4 regions of the Paenibacillus sp. P36 genome follow, and region 4 is predicted to be linked to each of the others. Evidence: riboswitches for the same ligand, from Rfam matches in the RefSeq annotation. Region 4 holds a riboswitch; each other region holds the start of a gene.
What was found. Region 4 has a riboswitch for thiamine pyrophosphate ahead of ACKTT9_RS16470 (ABC transporter substrate-binding protein). Riboswitches for the same ligand answer to the same signal wherever they lie in the genome.
Positions count from the first base shown of each region.

Region 1: linked by a shared signal. The riboswitch ahead of ACKTT9_RS35125 (DUF561 domain-containing protein) and the one ahead of ACKTT9_RS16470 (ABC transporter substrate-binding protein) in region 4 are both predicted to bind thiamine pyrophosphate.
Region 2: linked by a shared signal. The riboswitch ahead of tenA (thiaminase II) and the one ahead of ACKTT9_RS16470 (ABC transporter substrate-binding protein) in region 4 are both predicted to bind thiamine pyrophosphate.
Region 3: linked by a shared signal. The riboswitch ahead of ACKTT9_RS01740 (ECF transporter S component) and the one ahead of ACKTT9_RS16470 (ABC transporter substrate-binding protein) in region 4 are both predicted to bind thiamine pyrophosphate.

Region 1 is NZ_AP038372.1:8,018,048-8,022,259, forward strand. It holds gene ACKTT9_RS35110 (thiazole synthase) at 1-540, opposite strand, end outside; gene thiS (sulfur carrier protein ThiS) at 547-750, opposite strand; gene thiO (glycine oxidase ThiO) at 734-1,921, opposite strand; gene ACKTT9_RS35125 (DUF561 domain-containing protein) at 1,905-2,552, opposite strand; TPP riboswitch at 2,696-2,794, opposite strand; gene ACKTT9_RS35130 (bile acid:sodium symporter family protein) at 2,954-3,937, shown strand; gene ACKTT9_RS35135 (hypothetical protein) at 4,104-4,212, shown strand, end outside.
Region 2 is NZ_AP038372.1:4,860,374-4,864,585, reverse strand. It holds gene ACKTT9_RS21815 (right-handed parallel beta-helix repeat-containing protein) at 1-1,590, shown strand, start outside; TPP riboswitch at 1,628-1,728, shown strand; gene tenA (thiaminase II) at 1,813-2,484, shown strand; gene ACKTT9_RS21805 (DoxX family protein) at 2,620-2,961, shown strand; gene ACKTT9_RS21800 (MarR family winged helix-turn-helix transcriptional regulator) at 3,051-3,539, shown strand; gene ACKTT9_RS21795 (pirin family protein) at 3,669-4,212, shown strand, end outside.
Region 3 is NZ_AP038372.1:378,893-383,104, forward strand. It holds gene ACKTT9_RS01730 (DUF3105 domain-containing protein) at 1-384, opposite strand, end outside; gene ACKTT9_RS01735 (methyl-accepting chemotaxis protein) at 582-2,027, shown strand; TPP riboswitch at 2,081-2,190, shown strand; gene ACKTT9_RS01740 (ECF transporter S component) at 2,292-2,888, shown strand; gene ACKTT9_RS01745 (ABC transporter ATP-binding protein) at 2,894-4,212, shown strand, end outside.
Region 4 is NZ_AP038372.1:3,688,049-3,692,260, forward strand. It holds gene ACKTT9_RS16455 (DUF3369 domain-containing protein) at 1-709, shown strand, start outside; gene ACKTT9_RS16460 (hypothetical protein) at 786-926, shown strand; gene ACKTT9_RS16465 (patatin family protein) at 1,163-2,014, shown strand; TPP riboswitch at 2,132-2,239, shown strand; gene ACKTT9_RS16470 (ABC transporter substrate-binding protein) at 2,352-3,395, shown strand; gene ACKTT9_RS16475 (MTH1187 family thiamine-binding protein) at 3,423-3,713, shown strand; gene ACKTT9_RS16480 (ABC transporter permease) at 3,713-4,212, shown strand, end outside.

The DNA of each region.
Region 1 (4,212 bases), 4.3 Mb from region 4:
GATGACCGGCACCGTTGCTTGCTCAATAATGAAGCTCAGGTTGAGGGGATTGATAATGCCCTGTCCTGTGCCAATCGGTGATGCCCCCGGCATGATGGCATGTACTCCGAGCGCTTGCAGGCGCTTAGCCAATAACACGTCATCCGACGTATACGGCAGTACGATGAAGCCCTCTTCAAGCAGCATCTCCGACGCTTTTAATGTTTCAACAGGGTCAGGCAGCAGCGTCATTTCATCGCCAATCACTTCTACCTTAATCATGTCGCAAAGCCCGGATGCCTTCGCCAATTTGGCGATGCGCACCGCTTCTTCCGCTGTTTTCGCCCCGGCCGTGTTCGGCAGCAGCGTGAAGTTCGACACATCCAGCATGGATAAGAAATTCGGTTGGCTCGCCTCAAAAATGTTCATCCTCCGTACCGCAAACGTCAAAATCTGCGATTCGCTCACATCCACAGCCTGCTTCTGAATATCAAAATTCGGGAATTTGCCTGTACCTAACAGCAATCTTGAACGAAATTCATATGGACCGATTTTTAACATGGTTAATTATCCCCCTCCAACAAAATGAACGATTTCGATTTTATGTCCTTCCGATAACTCCGTTTTCACATGATCTTCTTTTTGTAAAATGTTCTGATTATGCTCGACAACGAGCATTTTCTCCTGCAGCTCAAAATGGGCTAGCAGCTCTTCAATCGTACGAATCGCATCCGGAACCTCTACGCTTTGGCCGTTAATGTGCAGCTTCAATGCTTTGCAGCTCCTCTCCTTGTAGTCGCCCACTTTCCAAGCGCTTGGACGTTCGCGACTGATCGGGGCAAAATGCTTCCAAATTGGGCTGTAAACTGCCCACGTCCTCGCCTAATACGAGCTGAGCGATAATCTTCCCTGTGATCGGGCTGAGCAAAATCCCGTTGCGGTAATGCCCGCAGGCCGCAAACAAGCCCTCATACATCGGGACTTTGCCGATGTACGGCATGCCGTCTGGCGTCTGCGGACGCAGGCCTGACCAAGCCTTCTCCCACTCGGCATCGCCGATTGCGGGCATTAATTGCTTCGCTCGCTCCATCAGCTCCGCGAGCCCTGCCAGCGACACCTTGCGGTCGTAGCTGTTCGGCACAACCGTGGCGCCTACGAGCAGCCGGCCTCCCGCTTTGGGGACAATATAGCACCCTGGCGTGAACAGGGTCTTCTGCAGCTCGCGCTTCTCCGTGAGTACCGAGAAGCACTCCCCCTTCACGGGATACACCGGCAGGTCGATCCCGCTGCTGGCAAGGAACTGGCCGCTCCACGTGCCGGCCGCCACAACAACGTGCTCGCTATACAGCGGCCCCTCGCTCGTCATTACGCCGATGACGCGATCGCGCTCCGTCAGCAGCCCTTGCACGTGGGCGAATTCCTGCAGCTTCGCCCCGAGCACCCGCGCCGCCTGCGCGAATGCCGCCGCCAGCTGCGGCGCCTCGACCTGCCCATCCTCGGGCAGGTACAATGCTCCGCGCGTCACTCGGCTCAGCGCGGGTTCGAGCGCTGAGGCTGCGGCTGCGCTCAGCCACTCCGCTTTTTCACCCGCTGCGCGCTGGAGCTTCTCCCTCGCGCGCAGCTCTTGCTCCTGATCGTCGCTGAGCGCGACGTTCAAAAGCCCTTCACGGACGAGACCGATGTCGATGCCCGTGAGGCTCCTCAGTTCCCCGCTCAGTTCGGGGAACATCGCTCTGCTTTGCCTGGCCCACTGGAACAGGGGCCCGGTGTCCGCCATCTCGGACTGCGCTCCGAGCATGCCGGCTGCGGCAGCCGAGGCCTCCGTCCCCAGCCTGCTGCGCTCCAGCAGCGTGACGGACTGGCCTCGCTTCGCCAAGTGATAGGCGATCGATGCGCCTATCACGCCTCCGCCAACGATGATAACGTCACTCGTATGCTTCAAGTCTCTCACCTCTAGTTTCTTCTTGCTGCTGCAACTCTTGGATGTAAGCTTTTACGGTTTCCATGGGGTCATCCGCCTCCCAAATGCCGCTCATCACCGCGATGCCGGAAGCTCCCGCAGCTAGAACAGGCCTTACTCTTGCAGGTGTTATGCCACCGATAGCGATGACCGGAATCGTTACCTGCCGGACAACATTCCCCAGTTGTTCAAGCCCTCTTGGTTCAACCCCCAGCTTTGAACCTGTTGCAAAAATATGCCCATACAAGACATAATCCGCCCCTTCGCGCTCGCGTTTGACAGCTTCCTCTGTGCTATGTACAGAGACTCCTGTGCGATGCGCGCTTGGATAGCTATCTCTTATCTTCAACAGCTGTGGAGAGCTTTCGGGAAGGTGCAAACCGCCAAGCCCTGCAGCAGTTGCCATCCAGGGGTAGCCGTTGATACAAAGTGTTTTCGCGGGTATACCTTGTTCCAACAAATACTGTACGCCCATAAAAACTTCATCCATCGGCTTATTTTTCTCTCGTATATGTATGGCCGTGACATAAGGATGGATCTGGGTTGCAATGGCAGCCATCTCCTTCCATGCCAACTTGCCATTCGATATCACATGCAGCTCGCGCTCGGACATGGAAGTCCGCCTCCTCACTTTTTGAACCGATGTATCGATAGGCAATTTAGCCTGGTGCGGCAATCAAGACGCAAAAAAACCACTTTTCCCAAGAAAAGTGGTTGTAGGTTGCCCGCATAATAAACATGCAAAAATGAGGCGCCAAAGTCCGGTTTCCACTTTCCTCCGCTGGTATGACCCAGTTCAGGTTCAAAGGGTTCAGATTGCTCTGTCTCAGCCTTGCGGCGCCCCTAGGGATACATTCGTATTCATTTGTTCATTATCATAACACGGTATCCAGTCGATGGAAATAAAAATTTCCAACCCATCTTATCCTAGTCACCCGAAGCTAATGCTCTTATAATAGGGAGAACGCAACCCTCGGCCTTTATTATCCATTGTCAGGAAGGATGAACACCCAGATGCTAGCTCAATTGAATCGCCAGCTGGAAAAAATTTTGCCACTCATCACGCCTGTCAGCGTACTTATCGGCGTTCTGCTCGGCAGTCATTTATCCGGCTTTACCTTCTTATCGCCTTGGCTGTTTGCCTTTATGACATTCTCGGGCAGCATCAGCTCCAGCTTCAAGGAATTTGTTAAAGTGATCGTCCAGCCCTTCCCACTTATCGCTACGCTGCTGATTCTACATGTTGGTATGCCGCTGCTTGCGCTTGGGCTCGGTCACGCCGTTTACAGCTCGGAACCATTAACCATCACAGGGCTCATTCTGGCCGCAGCCATTCCAACAGGGATTACAAGCTTCGTGTGGGTCGCCATTTATCGTGGAAACATCGTGCTGACTCTATCCATTATTCTCATGGATACCGTTCTTTCACCGTTTGTTGTTCCTTATACACTCTCTGCACTGGTCGGCACGAAAGTCCAGATGGACACTTTTGCCATGATGCAAGGTCTATTCTTCATGATCGTCGTCCCGTCCTTGCTGGGCATGCTCCTTAATCAATGGACGAAGGGCAAAATTAAAGAGCAGTGGAGCGGCCGTCTAGGTCCTTTTTCGAAAATATGCATGGGCATCGTTGTTGCGATTAACAGCTCCGTTATCGCGCCATACTTGCGTGATTTTAATGCCAAACTGCTTGGTTTGGCCGGTTTTGTACTAGCCCTCGCTTCCCTCGGCTACATCCTGGGATGGATCGTCGCCAAGCTGATGAAGTGGGAGCAGGACGTCGTTGTGGCGCTTACGTTTAACAGCGGGATGCGGAATATTAGCGCCGGCGCCGTGCTTGCTGTAGCGTACTTTCCGCCTCCGGTGGCGATTCCCGTTGTGCTAGGGATGCTGTTCCAGCAGTCGCTGGCGTCGTTATTCGGATTTCTTTTGAACAGAAAATACGCTTTGAAAACCGATAGACCTAATCTAACTGTGAATCGAGCTAAACAAGTTTAATGAGGAGCTGCCTGTGCAGCTTCTTTTTTGCATGCTCTTTTACACACTCAGCCATTTTTAAGCTAACATTTATCTCCTATTCAGCTTCCCTTCTCTTTTTTTTCATAATTACGCCGTACAATGAGAATGAAATGGAAGATTATCGATAGGAGTGGTACATAGACATATGAAAATTAAAATGAAACAAATAGCCGGCTTATGCATCCTTCTCCCCGCTTTGCTCAGCGGTTGCGGCAACCAAGCTTCCCCTCAGCAAGCAGCGGCAAGTACAGCAC
Region 2 (4,212 bases), 1.2 Mb from region 4:
ACTACATCCGTAGATAACACGGGAACCGTACTTGTGTCCTCCAACGGCAGGCGGTTCAAGCGGATTTACGGGGATACGCTGACTGCTTCTTGGTTCGGCACCAAAGGAGACGGCGTGACGAACGATACGCTGGCTTTACAGACAGCGCTAAATACCGCGTCTGGTCATAAGCTTTTTATTCCCAAACAGCGGGCGGGCTTTTATTTAACAGGCCAATTGTTCATTCCAAGTCAAATTGCGATTGAATTTGAGCCAGGGACCGTCATACAAGCGGTAGATACACTGAGCAAAGTAGGGCCTGTCTACGAACGATTGATCCGCATCAAAACCGTTAAAGACGTATACATCAACGGAAACGGCTCGACGTTACGTATGAACAAGGCGGCGTATACGACAGGCGAACAAGCTCATATTTTTGACATCAGCGGTTCGGAGAATATTGTTATTGAGAATATCAACGCAAATGACAGCGGTGGAGATGGCTTTTATATCGGCTATTTCGAATCGACGGTAGGTTTCTGCCGGAATATTGTGCTCCGTAATTGCCGCGCGGATAATAACCGAAGACAAGGACTCTCTGTAATCTCCGTAGACGGTCTCACCGTGGAGGAATGCCGTTTCTCTGGCACGAAAGGAACAGCTCCGCAGAGTGGAGTCGATATTGAACCGAATGGCCAACTTGATTTGCTGAAAAATATTCGCTTCATCCAATGTGTGGCGGATGGAAATACAGGCCGGGGCTTCCTGGTCACTTTGCTGAAACCAACGGCTGCCAGTGAACCCATCGATATCGTGTTTGATAAATGCAAAACGAAAGGGAACTCGTTTGGTTTCTCCATGAATTATGGTGGAGATGGCACGAAAGCCGTACAGGGTGAAATCAAACTGATTGATTGTATCGCGGAAAGTGAGCAGTACGCCGGATTCTCGGATTTATCTTTCTCGGCAGACGGCGCGAAGCGCTCCTATATTCGGTGCCGGGCGATGAACTGTAACACGGTTAACCAGCCGGAAGACCCCTACGGTTACGGCTCCTCGTTCATCCTCACAACGGTACCGTCGCAGGTAAGAACCGCGATCGGAAATGCGGTTTATAGGGATTGCGAATCCGTAGATACGCGTCAGGTTCCGCTGATTAAGCGTGGATTCTCGTTAAAGAAAAACAACGCAGAATTGCTGCGGAACGTTACCTATTTGGGCTGCTCCGTCAAAGGCGGAGGCCAAAAGCTCTATGCCATAGACCCCTCAGCCGAGGATATCTATGCCTCCAAACAGCCGCTGCCTATTCAAGCATATCCTTCTTCCGGATCCGTCACTTTTGATTACATAGGCTTCAAAATCACCAACGCTGGCGCATCCGCTGAGGTCACCTTGCTGCTGCCAACAGCGAAAGCCAGCGTCACGTACACATTTTTTGTGGAAGCTCCGTATCAGCTTAATTTGCAAACACAACCGGGGAAGACGATTCTAACACCCTTAGGGGGTAAGACCCTGATTGGAACCAACCTGCAAGGAAATTCTATCGTGCTGACGGGCCGCTCAGATGGACAGTGGGAGATTTCAGGCATGGTAGGGGATTGGCTGCAATAGCAGGTTGTGGTAAGATTTGAGAAGACAATTGAATCGTATTGAACACTAGGGGTGCTGTTATAGCTGAGAAAGACGTTCGTCTTAACCCTTACACCTGATCTAGGTAATGCTAGCGAAGGGAAGTGGTTGTTTGTCGTTTGGGTACTGTCATAACGCGGCCGCTTTCTATCAGAAAGCGGTTTTTTTGTTTGACTACTAGATTAATTAAAAGGGGATAAGACAATGACTTTTTCTGAACGTTTATATGAGCGGCTGCAACCGGTATGGCGGAGAAACCACGCCCATTCGTTTGTTCAGCAAATGGGAGACGGCACGTTAGAATTGGAGAAATTTCGCTTTTATATGATTCAAGACTATGTGTATTTAAAAGATTATGCCAAACTGTTTGCATTAGGAGCGGTCAAATCGGATGATTTGGCAGTTATGGGGAAATTTGCGGCTCTGCTGGACTCCACATTAAATGAAGAAATGTCCCTTCACAGGGCATATGCCGCTCGCTTCGGAATCACGGAGGAGGAGTTGGAACAGGCCAAACCTTCCCCGATTACTTTGGCTTATACGCATTATATGCTGCATACGGCGCAAAACGGATCGTTAGCCGAGTTAACCGCGGCGCTGCTTCCTTGCATGTGGAGTTATTCTGAAATTGGCAAAGAACTAAGCCGATTGCCGGGAGCGAGCGAACATTCCTACTATGGGGATTGGATTAAAATGTACAGCTCCGAAGAGTTCGGAGGGTTAGCGCAGTGGTGCATCGGCCTGCTCGATCAGCTTGCCGAAGGGAAGCCGGAATCCGAACTCTATAGGCTGGAAGAGATTTTTCTGAACACGACGCGGTATGAATATTTGTTCTGGGAGATGGCTTACCGGATGGAAAGTTGGCCTGATGAATAGTTAGGAATTCAAGGAGAAAGCCACATGGCTTTCTCCTTTTTTCATTTAAGCTGTTCTAAAATTATGTCTTGACTAATATATATTCTAATATTAGAATAACTAACGTTATATAAATTATTCATAGGGGTGGTTCACATGCATATTTTGTCCATCGTGCTTCAAATTATTTTAGGGATCGGGTTTCTGCTGTTTGGTTTCATGAAGTTCGGCAGCAAGCAGATGGTAGACGAGTTCAAGCGTTATCGGCTATCGACGGGAATGAGGATTTTTACTGGTTTAGTAGAAGTGCTGTCGGCCGCTATCATTATTATCGGCATTTGGGTTAGTCCGTATGCCTTAATCGGTGCTATTCTTATGGCAATCACCATGTTTGTTGCGGCTCTTGTCCACTTGGTTCGCGTGAAAGATCCAGTTGGTAAAGCCTTGATGCCCATCATTCTGTTCATACTCGCTGTTATTGTCATTATTTTGAACTGAAGCAGAAGACATTCGATTTTTTCTAATTGAAATTCCTGAGGAAGTCGAATATCCTTGTGTATAAGAAAGCAAGATAAGGTGGTTGGCGTATGACTGAACGCGATAAAGAGGGTATAGAGCTTGATTTAAGGCTTATACGCGTTATAAGAAACATGGTAAAGGAATTGTTTGGCAGCATGGAGCGCAGCATTGATAGCTTTGATCTCAGTATCGAGACATTCCAGATTCTTGAGTTTCTTTACAATAAAGGTCCACACCCTATACAGAAAATTAGCGACACGTTCTCGATTCCAAGCGGGAGTATCACTTATGTGGTGGATAAGCTTGAGAAGAAAGGATTCGTGGAACGCCTTCCTATTCCAGGTGATCGCCGCAAGGTGAATGTGGTATTGACCGGCGAAGGCCGAAGTTATTTTGATACGATTTTTCCGACTCATGTCCAAGCGATCTCCGACGATTTGTCCTTTGTGACGGATGAAGAGAAGCATGAACTCATTGTCCTGCTTAAGAAAATTGGATACGGCATTAAGAATCGTCAAAGCGATGCAACTGCACAGGAAGATGAAAATAAGTCATAATCTTTGGTATGATGCAAAAACGACCCTCTAACTGAAACAAAGAGGGTCATTTTTATCAATAAAAATATCCTATTATTATAATATATATATTATTAACATTCATATCTGGTATAGATGGGAGAGATTACAATGAACATACAGATCCTAGGCCCAGAGTTTCAAGGGAAAGAATCTTTCGACGGAGGAAGGATATATGCGCAGAAGCCGCTAGGATTTTCAGGCCAAGGAGCCGCTACCGTGCGGCTTGGACCTCTTTTCTATTGGTCATGGGGGCATGCGGTGAAGGAAGGCGGCATCGGCTTTCATCCTCATCAAGGCTTTGAAATTCTAACTTACGGTATCAACGGAAAAGGAACTCACCGGGATACGCTCGGCACAGAGAGTACACTTGAAGCAGGCGACGTACAGTTGATGCAAACCGGATCGGGCATGCATCACGCAGAGACCGTCACTGCAGGTTACGAAGGTTTTCAAATCTGGCTGGAACCCTATTTACAAGATGCGTTGAATCGCGAACCGGTGTATACCTTTTACGATAACGAAGAGTTCCCTCGTATATCCTACAATGGCGTTAACGTGAAAACGGTAGTAGGGGAAGGTTCTCCGGTTCAAAAGCTTGTAACCGACGTAAACATGTACGATATCGAAGTTGAAGCCGGGGCAACGTACGTTC
Region 3 (4,212 bases), 3.3 Mb from region 4:
GCTATGCGTGCCTGAAGTTGGGATTTTCATCTCGTAGGTCAGCATACCTTCATCATGATTGCGCCCGTAATCCTTATCCGTCGTGACTTCGATAGGCGCATTGTAATTAAGCTTTTCGACGCTATATTTGTTGGATGAGGTTTGGATCAGAGAAGTTCCTAAAGAACAAACCGCTAAAATTATAAGAGCATGAGACAGCAGCATCCAAGTCTTGTGCTTTTTGTGCAGAGCCTGCTTCTCGGATTTTTTCAGCTTGCTCGTGTTCGCTTTGTTCGTCTTCGCGGCAAGCACGTAACCAATGACGGCCAAAATGAAGAGTGCTGCCCCTATATAAAGCAAAATTGCAGTAAGATTCGACCCGTTCTGCATGGTGGTAGTATCCATTTGATATGAGCTCCTTTACGTTAATAATCCGTCATACACTACATATTGTAGTTTCGATAGAGGCAAGAAGTCAAATTCTTTGTAAAGATCCCGTTTTGGACATAAAAAAAGGAGGATTTTCCCTTTCAATTGTTGAATCATGTAAGTAAATGTCTATTTTTGTAGAAAAATTTATAGAAAAGAGGGGGTATGACCAAATGACAGCACAAATGCTGGAACTACATAAAAGAAACGGGTTAATGGTGAAGCTGTTATGGGCTTGTTTGGTGTTAGGAATGGGGGCTTCCTATAGATCCATGGGAGTTGTTATGACGCTGCTGACTTTTGGAGCGCCTATTGCGGTCATTTGCACGCTGCTGATCTGGAGGAAAATCGGGGTCACTTACACCAAATATATCATTGCCATAGGCCTTAATGTGATTTCATATTTCTTTATGACGCATAATCACGCTTTGTCCAGCATGCTTATCTTGTATTTAAGTTTAGCGCTGGTTTCCTTGTATATGGATTATAAGCCGTTACTGCTTAATGGCGTTATCGGAATCGTTAATTTGAACTATTTCTGTTCCACGTTATCGGGTCCGATTGACTATATTGCTATCAATGCTTTTTATGTGCTAATCATCATTACGCTAATAGGTCAAGGCCAGATAGGATTCCGATTATTAAGCCGTGTAGCTCAGAGCGGTCGGGAGTCCGAGGTGTCACGGATGAAGACGGAAGAGGTTCTGACAGGCGTCCGTACGACAACAGAGGCACTGGGAACATCCAGTAACACGCTTCATGAAAATGCCTCCGTGACAGGCAGAATCACAGAAGAAGTCGTTGCGGCTTTTCAGGAAATTTCCATCGGCATTGAATCTCAAGCCACTTCCATTACAGACATTACAACGGCTATCCAAGATGTGAATGAGACGGTGGAGATGACCTCTTCCGCATCGAACACGATGAGCAGCAGATCCCGGGATACAGCTCGGATGACGAATGAAGGCAAAAGCCAGATGGAAGATCTGACGCATAAAATTAAGGATATTACCGTGATCGTAACGGAAACGTCGAGCATCATGAATGAAGTGAACGAAGAAAATGTGAAAATCGGAAATATCGTGACAACGATTGCCGATATCGCGAATCAAACGAATCTTCTATCGCTCAATGCGTCCATCGAGGCAGCTCGAGCCGGGGAACATGGCAAAGGGTTTGCCGTAGTTGCCGGAGAGATTCGGAAGCTTGCAATGAACGCTCATGTAGCTTCAACGGATATCTCAGAGATTCTAGGTTCCATTCAACAGAAGGTGGAGACCGCAGTTGAGAAGGTCGCCATTGGCAAACTGGCGGTAGAATCGGGCAGAAAATCAGCGGAAAGTGTTGATCAGCTATTCGAGGTTATTAACACGAATACAGCTGAGGTCATGGAGCAAGCGGAGAACTTGCAGCGCATGAACCAGCAGTTGCAAGTGTCTTCCCAGAAGGTGGCCGAGGAGATGACATCCGTGGCAGCGATAACGGAAGAGTCCGCCGCATCCGTGCAGCAAGTGCTTGCCAGCGCGGAAGTACAGCAGAAACGGGTGGAAGATATTGTTGACAGCATCCGCCAGTTATATGGATTAACACTGGATTTAAAACTTTTGATGGATAAATAATTTCTCCAAAGGCATTGCCAAATATCGAGTAATCCGCTACAGTTAAGCCAAATGAATAGCAACACGGGTGCTTGATGAAGTCAGGCTGAGATAGTGGCCCTATGCCACTGACCGTTAATCTGATCTGGGTAATGCCAGCGTAGAGAATTGGAGTGCCTCTTTCTGCACTAATTTTATGCCTGCCGCATCCCGGTAGGCTTTTTTTCGTGTTCGCCTATCTCATTTTAACAAAAAGGTATCCAGGAAAAGGAGTGGGAAGAAGAAATGGCACAAAAAGGAACAGGAGCAAAAGGGTTAAAATTGACCGATATTTTGGTCACCATCGTGATCGCGGCGGTATTTGGGGTGATTTATCGCATATGGGGACCCATGTATGATCTTCTAAAACCGATCGGTCTACACGCGGAGCAGTTAAGCTACGGGATGTGGTTCATGGCGGCTACATTTGCTTTCCTCGTTATTCGTAAACCAGGCGTCGCCTTATTGGCTGAAGTTGCAGCCGCGACGATTGAGGCTCTTTTTGGAGGATCATGGGGAGTATCGACGCTTGCGTATGGTATTCTTCAAGGGCTTGGCGCAGAGATCGTCTTCGCATTGTTCATGTATCGCCGGGCGAATGTGGGTGTAACCGTTCTAGCTTCGTTCGCATCCGCTGCACTTTCTTTGCTTGTAGATAAATATTATGGCTATATCGATCAGCTAACATTCTGGAATTATTGCTTATTTATTGGGCTTCGTCTTGCAGGTTCCGCCATTATAGCTGGGGTATTCGCCTATTACTTGGCAAAAGCATTAGCTCGCACGGGCGTACTGAACTTGGTTCGACCGGTTTCAAAGAACGATTACGATGTACTCGGGTAATGCCTATGAGCGAGGGCATTGGGGTTACCAATCTGCGCTTAAAATATCCGGGTAACGAGGTTCCCCTGTTATTTCAAGGGATTTCCTTTTCGGTGATGCCGGGGGAAAAAGTGCTGCTGCTCGGGCCAAGCGGCTGCGGGAAATCAACACTGCTTCAAGTACTGAGCGGGATCGTCCCCGACATTATCGAGATTCCGCTGAAAGCGGATAAGCTTGTCACACCAAGCCGATGGGGGTACGTGTTTCAAGATCCGGACGCTCAGTTTTGCATGCCATATGTGGATGAGGAAATTGCTTTCGTATTGGAAAATAGGCAAATCCCCCGTGAGGAAATGCCGGAACGGATCGCGCATTATCTGAGCTTGGTGGGTTTGCAGCTGGAAGACGCTCACACCTTAATCAACCAACTGTCGCAGGGAATGAAGCAGCGGTTGGCGATTGCAAGCGTCCTTGCGCTGGAGCCGGAAGTGCTTTTTCTAGATGAGCCTACAGCGTTATTGGATGAGGAGGGCACGGGGCTTGTTTGGGAAACGATCAGGTCCATTAGCACTGACAAAACCTTGGTCATTGTGGAGCATAAAATCAGCGGTATTCTCGATCTTATCGACCGTCTGATTGTCATCTCTCCGGAAGGAGAGATTCTGGCTGATGGCTCACCACAAGTCGTATTTGATAGGTACAAAAAGCAGCTTGCCGACTACGGGATTTGGTATCCGGGCGTTTGGAGCGAACTCAACATGGAACGCTTAAACAGGAGCAAGTTGCCCGCGGAAGTCGAAGCTGATGCTGAGAACCGGCAGCCGATCATGTCCTTTCGCGATTTCACCGGGCTTCGCGGCGGACAGATCAAGACCTCTGTGGATAACTTGAGCGTCTATCCCGGTGACTGGATAGCGATCATCGGTGCCAACGGTGCGGGCAAAAGCTCGCTCCTGCTCGCCATCATGCGGCTCATCCCGACCAAGGGCAGCTGCTGGATCGCCGGCGTGAAGGGCAGCAAAATCGAGCAGCTTGCGGAGCAGGTCGGCTTCGTGTTCCAAAACCCCGAATTCCAATTCGTGACGAATTCGGTGGAAGAGGAACTGCTCTACTCCCTGCCGGAGGCGGAGAGAGGGAAGGGCGCCCAGCAGGCTGCTCTGGAGGAGCTGCTGCGGCAGTACGATCTGCTCGCGCTGCGCAAGCGGCATCCGTTCCAGCTCTCGATGGGCCAGAAGCGCCGCTTAAGCGTAGCTTCGGCGATGGTGCGCAGCCCGCGTATCCTGCTGCTCGATGAGCCCACCTTCGGGCTCGACGCACGCGGTACGATGCGCATGCTGGAGCAGCT
Region 4 (4,212 bases):
TTATATGAATGGCTTCAAAGAGCTAAGCGAGTGGGAGCGGTATTTGATCGATATCTACTGCACGAACGTTTCCGTTGCTTTCGAGAATATATATTTGAATGAAGAGTTGGAAAGCACGCAGCAAGAAATCATCTATACGATGGGTGAAATCACGGAAACACGATCCCGGGAAACGGGGCATCATGTGAAGCGAGTAGCGGAATATTCGCGTTTGCTGGCGATAAAATACGGATTGTCAGAGCAAGAAGCAGAGGTTATTCGTCTAGCCTCGCCGATGCACGATGTGGGGAAAGTCGGGATTCCGGATGCGATCCTGAACAAGCCGGGCCCATTGACACAGGAAGAATTCGAAATTATGAAAACCCACTCGAATTTGGGTTATGAAATGCTGAAGCATTCGAACAAGCAAGTGTTGAACGCAGCGGCAATCATTGCGCAGCAGCATCATGAGCGGTTCGATGGTTCGGGGTATCCGCATGGACTTCGTGGCGAGGATATTCACGTCTATGGACGTATTACGGCGTTAGCCGATGTGTTTGACGCACTGTGCAGTGATCGTGTCTATAAGAAAGCATGGGAGCTGGATAGGGTGCTGGATTTATTAAAATCAGAACGCGGACGCCATTTTGACCCCGTGGTTGTGGATCTTTTTCTGGAGCACTTGGATGAATTTCTGGTGATCAAGGAGCTTTACAGAGAACAACGTTAACGGCATTAAGGATCGATAAAGCATAATAAGCCGACAGCCTTCTCATACTAGGTGGGAGATGATGGAGGTGAAGGCAATGACCAAAGTGAATCGTCCTGATAAGAAGAATAATCAGCAGAATGACGCTTCCTTGATGGAAGAAGCTCAGACGTTAAAGAAGCAAAATGCTGCTGAATTTCCACCTAGCTTAAACAACATTAACAAAACTAATTCATAGTTAAAGCGGTAAGGCTGTTCAAAAGGTCACGATAGACCTGCGAGCAGCCTTTTCTTATAGGCTTGCGGAATTTGGTCAAAAACGCGGATTATGTGGGGTAATCCCCGAATCCATATAAAAAAAGAGCTTGAACCTGCTTCTTTGTCACTCTTACGGAGACGGAGGAGCATTTATTTTAATTGACATTTCCTGTATGCTAATAAAGGGCTAGAGATAGACAGAAAGAAGGTGTCACGATGGAAGGAATTGGACTCGTACTGGAAGGCGGAGGTATGCGAGGCGTATACACCGCGGGAGTCTTGGAATACTTTATGGAACAAGATTGGTATTTCCCGTATGTAGTTGGTGTATCAGCGGGAGCCTGCAACGCGGTATCCTATATTTCGAAACAACCTGGTCGCAATAAGAAAGTGACCATTGACTATATTGGAGATCATCGGTATTTAAGTTATCGCAATTTATTGCGTCATAAGAGCATATTTGGCATGGATTTTATCTTCAATGAACTGCCTAATAAATTAGTACCGTTTGATTACGATGCATTTTATCGTTCACCCCAGCAATTCGCTATCGGAACGACTGATGCGCATACAGGAGAACCGGTCTATTATACGAAGCATCAACTTGACCAACAAACGATGCCGATCGTTCAAGCATCAAGCTCGCTGCCGTTTGTTGCGCAGCCCATTCTTTATGATGGCCGTACTTTATTTGATGGCGGCTTGGTAGATCCGATCCCTGTGAGGAAATCAGTTGCAGATGGGAACAGAAAGCATATCATCGTCTTAACCAAAGAGATGGGTTATCGCAAGACCCCTTTTAAGCAGCGCTGGTTAGCTAAAAGCTTTTATCCGAAATATGATGGCTTGGTGGATGTGTTAGTTAATCGCAGTGAAATTTATAATGGCACTTTAGAGCTTGTTAGGCAAATGGAAGCGGATGGCAGTGCAATCGTCATTCGTCCATCGTCCAAAGTGCTGGTAGGCCGAATGGAGAAAAATCCTAGGAAACTCGAAGTTTTACATGAGTTGGGTTATCAAGATGCGAAGCGGCTGGGCTCACAATTGAAAGACTGGCTTGTTAATTAATCGATGGATAAGAAGAAAAAGTAACCGAATGTTCATATAAACCGCGATTTCTGTGAAAAGGAATGGTGGTTTTTGTTTGCATTCATAGCGAACATGCGGTATGGTAATATCAAACCAATAAGAACCCACGGGAGCTTGAGTCGTCAGGCTGAGATTGTGACCGAAATGTCACTAACCGTTAATCTGATCTGGGTAATGCCAGCGTAGAGAATTCACACAAAATGTTTGTCTATTTCTTAATTTTGTATGGGTTTATCATTTTTCTACCAATGGCGCTCCCGGATAACGGGAGCTTTTTCTTGTGGTTATATAGATATAAGGGAGAGGGAAACAAGAAATGAACTGGAAAAAAATTGCACCACTTATGCTGGTGAGCTTGACTGTCCTTGCAGCAGGTTGCGGGAAACAAGAGGCGAAACCAGCCAATCCGGCAAGCCCGGCTGCTTCAGCAAGCCCAGCCGCTTCGGCTAAACCGCTGACGGATGTCAAGGTTGTCCTGGACTGGACGCCGAACACCAACCATACGGGTCTGTATGTGGCGAAAGACCAAGGATTTTTTGAACAAGAAGGACTGAATGTTCAAATCATTGCACCTGGCGAAGCCGGGGCGGATGCGATGATTGCTTCAGGAGCGGCTGAATTCGGGGTTTCCTATCAAGAAAGCATTACGCAGGGACGCATCCAAGGTGTACCCCTCGTTTCCATTGCAGCTGTTATTCAGCATAATACATCGGGATTTGCTTCACCGGTAGCGAAAAACATTAAAACACCTAAGGATTTCGAAGGGAAAACATACGGTGGTTGGGGAGCCCCGGCTGAAAGCGCAATGATCGACTCGCTGATGCAATCCGAGAAAGCTGATCCAAGCAAAGTGAAAAACGTAAATATCGGTGATGCCGATTATTTCACAGCAGTCAAAAGAGATATCGATTTCGCCTGGATTTATTATGCTTGGACAGGTGTGGACGCCGAGCTTCGCGGAGAGCCGCTGAACATGATTTATTTGAACAAATATTCGGATAAACTGGACTACTATACTCCTGTATTAGCAACAAACGAAAAACTGATTAAAGAGAAGCCGGAGCTAGTTAAAGCATTCACGGCAGCAGCAGCCAAGGGTTATCAATTCGCAATCAGCAAGCCTGAGGATGCCGCCAATATTTTGATCAAAGCTGTACCTGATTTGGATGCCAAACTCGTGATGGCCAGCCAAAAATGGCTTAGCCCTCGTTATCAGGATGATGCGCCGCGTTGGGGCGAACAAAAACGTCAAGTATGGGAAAATTACGCGAACTGGATGTTGGAGCATAAGCTTTTGGAGAAAAATCTCGATGTAGACGCAGCGTTTACGAACAATTTCTTACCTGCTGGCACGAAATAATTTTATGACTCGGAAGGGGCTTTTACGATGGCTAACGCGCTTGTAAGTATTCAAATTATTCCTAAAACAAAAAACGGTGAAGATGTGATTCCTTATGTGGATCGCGCGATTGAAGTCATCGCTAAGTCAGGTGTGAAATATTTCGTTTCCCCGCTTGAAACGACGATGGAAGGGGAACTGGATCAGCTTATGCTGATCATTCAAGATATGAACGAAGCGATGATTGAGATGGGTAGTCCTAACGTTATCTCGCAAGTGAAAATCTACTTTAACCCGTCTGGCGCATCGATGGACAAGCTGACGGAGAAATACAGATAATGAAACTGAAGAACGGATTGAAAGCAGGGTGGCCACCGATTGTTGTGGTCATCCTTCTCTTGCTTATTTGGCAGCTTGCGGTGACTTGGGGAGGAACGGCAAGCTGGTTGCTTCCAAGTCCACTCAAGATCTGGCAGGACGGTACAACGGACATGCCACGGGTATGGATGCATACATTTGCTACAGTACGTTTAATGTTAATAGGGTTTATTGTTGGCGTAACAGGAGGCGTTATCGTAGCAAGCTGCTTGCATCGAGTACCTTTTTTGAAGGCGGGATTTTATCCGCTCCTGATCCTGTCGCAAAATGTCCCGATTATCGCGCTGGGACCTCTGCTCATTATTTTATTTGGTTTTGGCATCATACCTAAAATTATTTTAATTGCACTAGTTTGTTTCTTTCCTGTCACTATGTCAACGCTGGACGGATTTATGCAGACGGACCGAAACATGTACAACTATATGCAAATGATTGGCGCCAGCAGACGGCAGATTTTTTA